3 regions of the Dechloromonas aromatica RCB genome follow, and region 3 is predicted to be linked to each of the others. Evidence: predicted binding sites of a transcription regulator. Region 3 holds the regulator's gene; each other region holds the start of a gene.
The links. Region 3 encodes sigma-54, which starts transcription at its own class of promoters, with help from an activator protein. Its sites were predicted from a motif close to TGGCACGCTTNCTGCTNA; they were not measured.
Positions count from the first base shown of each region.

Region 1: a site for sigma-54 is predicted at 1,381-1,398, ahead of DARO_RS17155 (pilin). Genes of this name have one in related genera too.
Region 2: a site for sigma-54 is predicted at 1,736-1,753, ahead of pepA (flocculation-associated PEP-CTERM protein PepA). Genes of this name have one in related genera too.

Region 1 is NC_007298.1:3,612,336-3,615,615, reverse strand. Features, by position in the region: gene DARO_RS17160 (HD family phosphohydrolase) at 1-1,156, shown strand, start outside; gene DARO_RS17155 (pilin) at 1,445-1,858, shown strand; gene DARO_RS17150 (CYTH and CHAD domain-containing protein) at 2,039-3,280, opposite strand, start outside.
Region 2 is NC_007298.1:2,578,756-2,582,035, forward strand. Features, by position in the region: gene DARO_RS12325 (DUF1302 family protein) at 1-353, shown strand, start outside; gene pepA (flocculation-associated PEP-CTERM protein PepA) at 855-1,688, opposite strand; gene DARO_RS12335 (FtsX-like permease family protein) at 1,925-3,145, shown strand; gene DARO_RS12340 (FtsX-like permease family protein) at 3,152-3,280, shown strand, end outside.
Region 3 is NC_007298.1:4,446,784-4,450,063, reverse strand. Features, by position in the region: gene lptB (LPS export ABC transporter ATP-binding protein) at 1-559, shown strand, start outside; gene DARO_RS21130 (RNA polymerase factor sigma-54) at 587-2,056, shown strand; gene hpf (ribosome hibernation-promoting factor, HPF/YfiA family) at 2,072-2,398, shown strand; gene ptsN (PTS IIA-like nitrogen regulatory protein PtsN) at 2,450-2,896, shown strand; gene hprK (HPr(Ser) kinase/phosphatase) at 2,906-3,280, shown strand, end outside.

The DNA of each region.
Region 1 (3,280 bases), 830 kb from region 3:
GACTGTGCCGATGAAAAATCACGAGGGCGAAGTGATCGGGGTACTGCAACTGATCAATGCCATCGATGCTTCCACCGGCAAGGTGCGCGAATTTTCACCGGGGGACCAGCGGCTGGCCGAGTCACTCGCCTCGCAGGCGGCGGTGGCGCTGAGCAACCGCCAGCTGGTGCAGCAATTTGAAGCACTGTTCGAGTCCTTCATCCAGCTGATCAACACGGCCATCGACGAAAAATCGCCCTATACCGGCGGTCACTGTCAGCGGGTGCCGGAACTGACCATGATGCTGGCTGAAGCGGCCGACGCCAGCCGCGAAGGGCCGCTCGCCGACTTCCGGCTGACCGACAAGGACCGCTACGAACTGCGCATCGCCGCGCTGCTGCACGATTGCGGCAAGGTGACGACGCCGGTGCATGTCGTCGATAAGGCGACCAAGCTGCAAACCCTCTACGACCGCATTCATTTGATCGACACCCGCTTTGAAGTCGTCCGCCGCGATGCCGAGGTGCGCAAGTGGCAAGCCATCGCGGCAGGTGCCGATTCGGCTGCGGCGGAAACTGCCTATGCCGCGGCCTGCCAGCACATCGATCTTGATCGCGCCTTTTTGCGTCAGGCCAACATCGGCTGCGAAAAAATGTTGGATGCAGACATCGCGCGCGTCCGCCAGATTGCCGGGCGCTACTGTTGGCGAAATGCCGCTGGCGAAGTAGCGCCTTTCCTCAGTGAGGATGAACTCGAAAACCTGACCATCCGTTCCGGCACGCTGAACCGTGCCGAGCGTGAGATCATCAATCACCATATCGTCACCACCATCCGCATGCTCGAACAGTTGCCGTGGCCAAAGCATCTGAAGAACGTGCCGGAATACGCCGGCGGTCACCACGAGCGCATGGATGGCAAGGGCTACCCGAAAGGCCTGAAGCGCGAAGAGATGAGCTGGCAGGCCCGGATGATGGGCATCGCCGATATCTTCGAGGCACTGACCGCCAAGGATAGGCCGTACAAGGACGGCATGACGCTATCCCAGGCGCTGGCCATCCTCGAAAATTTCAGCCGGAATGGCCATATCGACCCTGATCTGCATGAGGTTTTCGTCAAGGGCGAGGTTTTCCGCCGCTATGCCAAGGCATTCCTGAAACCGCAGCAGGTGGATTGCTGATTTTTCGTCTGGCTCGACGTTGGTGATGATGAATTTGCCATATTTTCAGCCGGAGAGTGATATGTCTGACGCATTACGTCAAGTCAGGGTGCCGTAAATTGTCATTTCGCCGGGGCGGTTTGGCGACTATATTTATTTACATTGGCCGACAAAATAGGCCAAGCCCATGAATGACAAGGGGTTTGCGCGATTGTTGCTGATTTTGATGGCGAGTTCAAAAAAGCTGGCACGGAAACTGTTATAGGTAACTCAGCAGTTTTCCCCGTCTTTATCCAAAAGGAGATTCAAATGTCGAACATGCAAAAGGGTTTTACCCTGATTGAACTGATGATCGTCGTCGCGATTATCGGTATTCTGGCGGCTGTCGCATTGCCGGCCTATCAGGATTACACAATCAAATCCAATGCGACCGCCGGATTGGCGGAAATTGCTGCCGCAAAAACCGGATTCCAGGATGCTGTTCTTAACGGAAGAACACCCTCGTTAACCGCAACTGACGTTGGTTTTATCGGAATTACCTCTGCAGGTCCAACCTTCTGCACCCCGACGGTTACCGGCACTACTATTGTATGTACCGGCAAGGCTGGACATGCAACTGAGTGGAATGGGAAGACAATTACACTCACCTTCGACCCGGCTACGGGTGGCTGGGCATGCACAACCACTCTCACTACAAAGTACAATCCCAAGAATTGTACCTAATAGGGGTCAAACCCCTATTAAAAGAAGCCGGGGCAGAAGCCCCGGTTTTTTTGTTCTTGTCTGAAATGCTTGTATTGCCAGACCCGACAGGAAAGTCCTCAAGATTCGCTGAGCAGATCGTTGGTGGCGAATTCGAATCTTTGGCCTGCTAGATCGATCAAGATCGCTTCGGTCAGTATTTCAAGGCGTCCGTTGCGCCAGCCAAGTCTGCAGCACTTCCGGCAATTCGCTGACCAGCAGTTCATGTCGCCCAGCAATCCAGCCGTGGACTGGTCCGGCTGGGTGTCCGGCCAGGGCTTCAGCGATCAGGGTTTCGGCGGTGACGTGATCATTGATCAAACCCAGCTCATCCTGCAGTTGCGCCAGGGCGGCCAGATAGGGTTTCAGGTGCTTGGGCGGCAGTATCGGGGTAAAAAATTCCAGCGTGTAGCGCAGCTTCTTGAAGGCGATGCGCATTTTGTGGCGCTCGGCGGGGCTGAGTTCGGCGTGACGGTTGGCCAGCTTTCGCGCTTTTTTGGCATGACGGGCGATCTGCTGCTTGGTGAAGTCCTTGAGCGGCATGGCCAGCGTGTCGCTGAGTGTATAAACGGCAGCGGTGAATTCGAGCAGCAGGCGCGGGTATTCGCTGACGGCGAGCAGACCGATGACTGACTTTCGGGCACTGTTGGCGCGCCGTTGGGCGGCTTTGCGCAGGCGTTTGATGTCCTTGTTGTCGGGGAAGGCGGCAGCAATGGGCGGTAGCGTTTCTTCGAGGAAGACATCCCAGTTGCGCGTGTCACCCAGCGCGCCGGCCAGGGTTTGCCAGGTTTGACCGTAGGCGGCAACGAATTCCGAGGGGAGCACCGGGGCGAACAGTTTGATCGCGGAACGCAGGCGACGCAGGGCAACGCGGGCCTGGTGGATGAATTCGGCGTCGCCACCGGTGAGCAGGCCTTTTTCGTTACGCTGGAAATGCTCCAGGCAGCCCAGTGCGATGCTGCGGAAGGCTTCGACCGGTGTCTGTTCTTCGTTGATCGGTGTCAGCCGGGCCTTGAAGGGGCGGAGCGGTTCGTTGAGGAAGAGACTGTAACCACGCTCGGCCTTGCTGGCGATGGCCGGGTGGAGGTCGAGGTTTTCCTGCAGTTCGCGGGTCAGGCCGAAGATGTCGTCAACCGTGCCGGAGAGCAGTTCCAGTTCGATTTCGCAGATTGGTGTTGATTGGCCCTTGCTTTCAACATTGCCGCGATCAAGGGCCAATTCGATCTGTGAGTCACCAAATGGCACATGCCAGATCTGGCGGTGGAAATCGGTGGTGAAGATGGCCTCGAACTGCTCGCTGCGCTGTTCGAGAAATTCCCGGAAGTCAGGGGCATCGACGTGGCTGAAATCGAAGACCCCCGGCGTGGCCGGGGTTTCCCATTCGCTGCGCATGGCCAGGCCGCC
Region 2 (3,280 bases), 1.9 Mb from region 3:
TGGATTGGGCCGTCGGACTCGACTTCACACTTCCGGCCGAAAGCCGGCTCAACATCCAGTTCTTCCAACGCCAGCACTTCGATCACAACCCGGACCTCATTGCGGACCGCCTGGAAAATGGTTACAGCCTCTTTGCCAGCACAAAGCTCACCAACAACTGGGAAGCACAGGCGACATTCATCTCCAGCCTGAACCGCTCCGACTGGCTACTCCGCCCCCGCGTCACCTGGAACCTCCAGCGCAACTGGCGTCTGCTATTGGGCGCTGACATCTTCAACGGCCCCCCGACGGGGATGTTTGGGCGATATGATCAACACGATCGCATTTATTCTGAAATGCGCTATAGCTTTTGAGCGCACTAGTTTTGTAATAGAGCAAAATTAATTTCAGGCCTCACAGCGGCTCAAGCTACAGAGCGCTCACTTTAGAAAACCGAACTCCAGTCGAACAGCGCGGGGCTACCTCTACCCAACAACTGGCAGGCACGGTGCTCAGAAATCGTTGTTAACTCCTGCGTCACCATGACTGCCTTACGCTTTTGCTAGGGTTTCGACCCAAGGCAGCCATGAGCGCCCCGGCATCGAGGATGAATTCTGCCTGTAGTCGCTTGCACGCCTCTCCCGGCTTCCAACTATTGCAGGCGCCTGGCATCTGGAACCCCGGCGCCTCAGAGAAAGCAACACTTCCCAAGATCAATGCCGACGAGGATGAATGGCGTTCACGGGCTGGCCTCCAAAAAGAATCCCCACTCAGCTTACCGCTGGCGGGGATCAGGCTGACCCATCTTATAAACCCCCACGCAGGGCGTGAGGGGGTTTAAGGCTCATGGGCTTAACCGACTAAAGCAAAGCCATTTAAGCAGATTTACGGCGACGGCTCATACCTGCTGCGAACAACCCAAACCCAACCAATGCCAGAGATGCAGGTTCAGGCACCACGAAAACAGCACTGACGTCCCCTGTGAGACCCGTACCTTGGGATCCCTTATAGGTCGTTGTTGTGAAGGTCCCAGCTGCGATACGCGAATTCACATCATTCACAACATCATTAAAGGCATCGAAATCGCCATTCACATCCACTACGGCATGGAATGGGCTAGGTGCAATAAAGTAACTACCACCAGCAGCCGTCAATACCAAATCCTTAAAGATAAAATCGTATGCCCCAGGCGTACCAGGCAAACCGAGCAACTTGGTAGGATCGATGGAGAACAAAATCTCATAATCATCAGCGGTCCCAGTCAGAGCGACTGAAGCAACATTACCGCTTTCCGTTAAAGTTTTGGTGGTATCCGAATTCGGATCAATCCACAGGTGGAAATTACCAGCCGTCCCCACGAACCCGCCCGGCGTCAAGAGACCCGACGAGTCAAACAAGGCATACATCCCATACTGATTCGGGGTAAAAGAACCAAGCTGGGAAGATACCGTAGATGATCCCTCATTCTTATAGAATTGACCAATATCCCCGTAGGCAACACTAGAAAAAGTAAGATCCGTATTGATGGTCAAATACTCTGCATAACCGCCATTGAGCTTGTCAGCAACAAAGGTGTTAGTAAGAGCGCCTGCAACGCTACCTTCCGCAACCGTGAATTCCTGAAAAACATTTGCCGCTTGAACGGAAGAAGCAGCTGCAACGAAAGCCAAAGCTGCAACGGCCTTCGAAAGTTTAGACTTGGTGTTCATAACAACCTCCATGAACGAATTAATCAAATGTGCTACTCGCGAAGTTCTAAGCACATCACGTGCCACATATATATTTACACTTAAAATCATCATCTTAAAAAAATAACAAGATTCATTTCCCGGCCAAGTGTAAAGAAATCCGACGTCTCTTCATCGGGCCAACTAAATAGCATTTAGTAGAAGTAGGCACGCGATTCGTAGTAGTCTTCCCCTACACCATATCGCCCCTCCCTTGGATGATGACAACGCTCTCACTAGCCTTTTTGAGCATTTTCAGGCAGTTTCGTCGCTCGACGACAGCTGTATTGGCAATCACATCCGGAATCGCAGCACTGCTCTTGGCCAGCGGCTTTATCGAATGGAATCTGCGCTACGGTCGCGAATCAACCATCCACTCCGAACTCGGTCATATTCGCATTTTCAAACCGGGTTATTTGCAATCAGGTTTAGCTGATCCATTTGAGTTTCTGCTCGATGCGGATGCCAGTCGTGAAAAAGCAGTCCTACAATTACCTCATGTAGAGCTACTGACCCCTCGACTATCTTTCAATGGCTTGGCTAGCTACGGAGAATCAACAATCTCTTTCATCGGAGAAGGCGTAGACCCCACTCTCGAGGAGCATTTGAGCAAATCCTTGACCATTGTCTCAGGCCGCCCCCTGTCACCTGAGCAGCAAAAAGGAATTATCATTGGCCAAGGCTTGGCAAACAACTTAGGGGTAAAGCCTGGCGATACTCTAGTTCTGATGGCAAATAGTGCGACAGGAGGGGTAAACGCAGCAGAGGTGACTGTACTTGGGCTTTTCGCGACCATCACGAAAGCCTACGACGATGCTGCATTGCGAGTCCCAATCACCCTCGCTCGCCAGTTGCTACGCGTCAAGGGGGCTCACACCTACGCGATCCTCCTGGACAAGACCGAAAACACATCAGAAACCTTGAGCGATCTAAAAAAGCATTTTGCCGGGAAAAATCTTGAGTTCATACCATGGTATGACATGGCTGATTTTTACAACAAGACGGCAGAACTATTCTCACGCCAGGTAAGCATCGTTCGACTGATCATTGCCGTCATCATCGTACTAAGCATATCGAATACGCTAATGATGAACGTTATGGAGCGAACGGGTGAGATAGGGACGATTATGGCCACTGGCGTCAAGCGCAAAGAAGTGCTTAGTCAGTTTTTAGCAGAAGGAGTCATACTGGGCCTTATCGGAGGAGCGCTAGGGCTTGTACTTGCATACGCTTTTGGTGCACTGATCTCTGCCGTTGGCATACCCATGCCAGCCCCGCCAGGCATGTCCTTTGGCTATACCGCGGAAATTCTCATTACTTGGCAGATGGCATTGGATGCATATTTGCTTGCCATCATTACAACGCTGCTGGCCAGCGTGATCCCTGCAGTTAAGGCATCGCGCATGGAAATCGTCAATGCGTTACGTCACAATCGCTAAGCAGCAATGATCAAACTTGCATTCCGCAACATTTTTCGCCAGTACATTCGTACAGCAATCACGCTAGCCGCAATTGTATTTGGCGTTGTCGGACTGATCCTGGGAGGCGGCTTTGTCCGGGACATTTTTTTTCAA
Region 3 (3,280 bases):
CGATGGTGGCGAGGTCTACATCGACGACAACCGACTGACCCATCTGCCGATGCACAGTCGGGCCCGTCTCGGTTTGTCCTACCTGCCGCAGGAAGCCTCTGTTTTCCGCAAGCTGAACGTCGAGGAAAACATCCGCGCCGTTCTCGAATTGCTCAAGCTGCCTGAGGCTGAATTAAATGACCGGCTGGAAGGGCTGCTCAACGAACTGCACGTTGGACATGTCCGCCACGTCAATGCCTCTGCATTATCCGGCGGTGAGCGTCGGCGGGTTGAAATTGCCCGCGCCCTGGCCACCAATCCGCGTTTTATCCTGCTCGATGAGCCTTTTGCCGGGGTTGACCCGATTGCCGTGCTCGAAATCCAGAAGATCATTCGCTTCTTGAAAGAGCGTGGCATTGGTGTCCTGATCACCGACCACAATGTCCGCGAAACCCTTGGTATCTGCGACCACGCCTACATTATCAACGCCGGAAATGTATTGGCCGCTGGACGGCCGGCCGAAATCGTGGAGAATGAAAGCGTACGGAAGGTTTATCTCGGCGAGCATTTCAGGCTCTAACCGACAGACCCCACCCGACACTATCCGATGAAGCCCGCTCTCCAGCTAAAACTATCCCAGCATCTGGCGCTGACTCCTCAGCTCCAGCAGTCGATCAAGCTACTTCAGTTGTCGACGGTGGAAATGCAACAGGAAATCGAGCGTTATCTGCTCGAAAATCCCATGCTGGAACGCGAAGACGAGCATGGCGGGGATAATTTCTCAGCCGCCCAGCAGTTCGACGCGCCCCAAAGCAACGAAGGTGAGCGCGAGCAAAAGGTTGAGCGGGAAGAACGGGATGCCCGCGAGGAACGCGAGCAGGATGTGCCATCGGCTCCGTCGGAGGTGGACGATGACCGCTGGGCCTCCGATGCCGGGACCTTTACCGGCGCCGGTCGCGATGAAGACGACGATAGCGATTCCCGCGACATCCATGCGGCCAACGTCAGCCTGCGTGACCATCTGGGCTGGCAACTGGGCATGACCCAGCTATCGGAGCGCGACCGCAGTCTGGTGCGTTTCCTGATCGAAGCACTCGATGATGATGGCTATCTCTCGGCGCCGCTGGTCGAGTTGTGGGAAACCCTGCCGCCGGAATACGAAATTGAAATCGAAGAGCTGGAAATTGCGCTGCGCCATATCCAGAATTTCGACCCGATCGGCATTGGTGCCCGCAGTCTTCAGGAATGCCTGCAGCTTCAGCTCAAGGTTTTGCCGGTATGTGCCGAACGTACACTGGCCCTGGCTATTGTCGACAAGCATCTCGAACTGCTCGCCGCCCGTGATTTCGCCAAGATTCGTCGTCTGACAGGTTGCGATGACGAGGCTTTGAAGGCGGCGCACAGCCTGATCACCAGCCTCAACCCACGGCCAGCTGCCGGGTATGCCCAGATTGAAGCGCGCTACATCACGCCGGATGTGATCGTGAAGAAGCTAAAGGGCAAGTGGACCGCCTACATCAATCCGGATGCCTACCCTCGGTTGCGCATCAACCGTCTGTATGCCGAAATTCTCGCCAAGCAGCGGCGGGGCAACGGCAATCTATCTACGCAGTTGCAGGAGGCGCGCTGGCTGATCAAGAATGTCCAGCAGCGCTTCGAAACCATACACCGTGTCACGCAGACCATTGTCGATCGCCAGCGCCAGTTCTTCGAACACGGCGAAGTGGCCATGCGGCCGCTGGTGCTGCGTGAAATCGCCGATATTCTCGGCCTGCACGAGTCGACTGTATCGCGGGTGACCAGCCAGAAATACATGGCGACACCGCGCGGTATCTTCGAACTGAAATACTTCTTTGGCAGCCATGTCTCCACCGATAGCGGTGGTGCTTGTTCTGCTACGGCCATCCGCGCCCTGATCAAGCAATTGATTGCGGCTGAGGATGGCAAGAAGCCCTTGTCGGATAGCCAATTATCCGAAATACTAGGCCAGCAGGGAATCGTAGTTGCCCGACGGACGGTTGCCAAATACCGCGAGTCGCTCAACATCCCCCCGGTCAATTTACGCAAGACCCTGTAGAGAGAGGAGAAAAAAGTGAATCTGCAGATTAGTGGTCACCACATCGAAGTTACCCCCGCCCTGCGCGAATACGTCGAAAACAAGCTGGATCCCGTGGTCCGTCATTTCGACAAGGTAACCGGCGTTAGCGTCGTTTTGTCCGTCGAAAAGCTGAAGCAGAAAGCGGAAGTGACTGTGCACGTGCCAGGCAAGGACATGCATGCCGAAGAGTCCGGCGACGACCTGTACGCTGCCATTGATGCGCTGTTCGACAAGCTGGACCGCCAAGTTCAGAAATACAAGCAAAAGGTTCAGGATCACCATCGCGGTGACAAGCCGGGACTGATTGACGCTGCTGAATAAGCGCCGACAGGCCGCAGCCATGGCTGCGGCCTTGCTTTATTACCCTTCCCTATGAACCCTCTTATCAATCTTCTGACCGCTGACCAGGTATTGCTCGATCTTGAAGCGAGCAGCAAAAAACGGGTTTTCGAACAGGCGGGAATTCTCTTCGAAACTCGACTCGGACTGGCGCGCTCAACAATCTTTGACAGCCTCTTCGCCCGCGAAAAACTGGGCTCTACCGGACTGGGTCAGGGGGTCGCGATTCCCCATGGCCGGATTAAAGGTCTCAAGCAGGCAGCCGGTGCATTTATGCGCCTGGCGACACCTGTTCCCTTCGATTCGCCGGATGGTCGTCCGGTCGATCTTCTTTTCGTCCTGCTCGTTCCCGAGCAGGCTACCGAGCAGCATCTGCAGATTCTTTCCGAACTTGCCCAGCGTTTTTCCGATCGGGCATTCCGCGAAAAGCTGCAACTTGCCCCTGATTCTGCGGCCGTCCTTGCACTGTTTCAGTCCTGAGAAACGTCTGTGCGTCACGTTAACCTTGTACAGCTCTATGAGGACAACCGCGACAAACTGCTATTGAACTGGCACATTGGCCACCAGGCTGATCGCCGGATTGAAATCAAGGGGTCGAACAACTACGGCGCAGATCTGGTCGGCCACATCAACATCATTCATCCGGAACGTCTGCAGGTCCTGGGCCTGGCCGAATACGAATGGGCGATGCGCATTGGTGAGCGGCGTTTTGCCCAGATGCTTTCTGATCTGCTCGGTGCGCAGCCTCCAGCACTGATTGTCGCCGATGGTCTGACGCCGCCGCCGCTGGTTGAAGAAACCTGCATGCAGTTTTCGACGCCGCTGATCTTTTCACCGAAGCCCTGCTCGGCGGTGATTGATCTG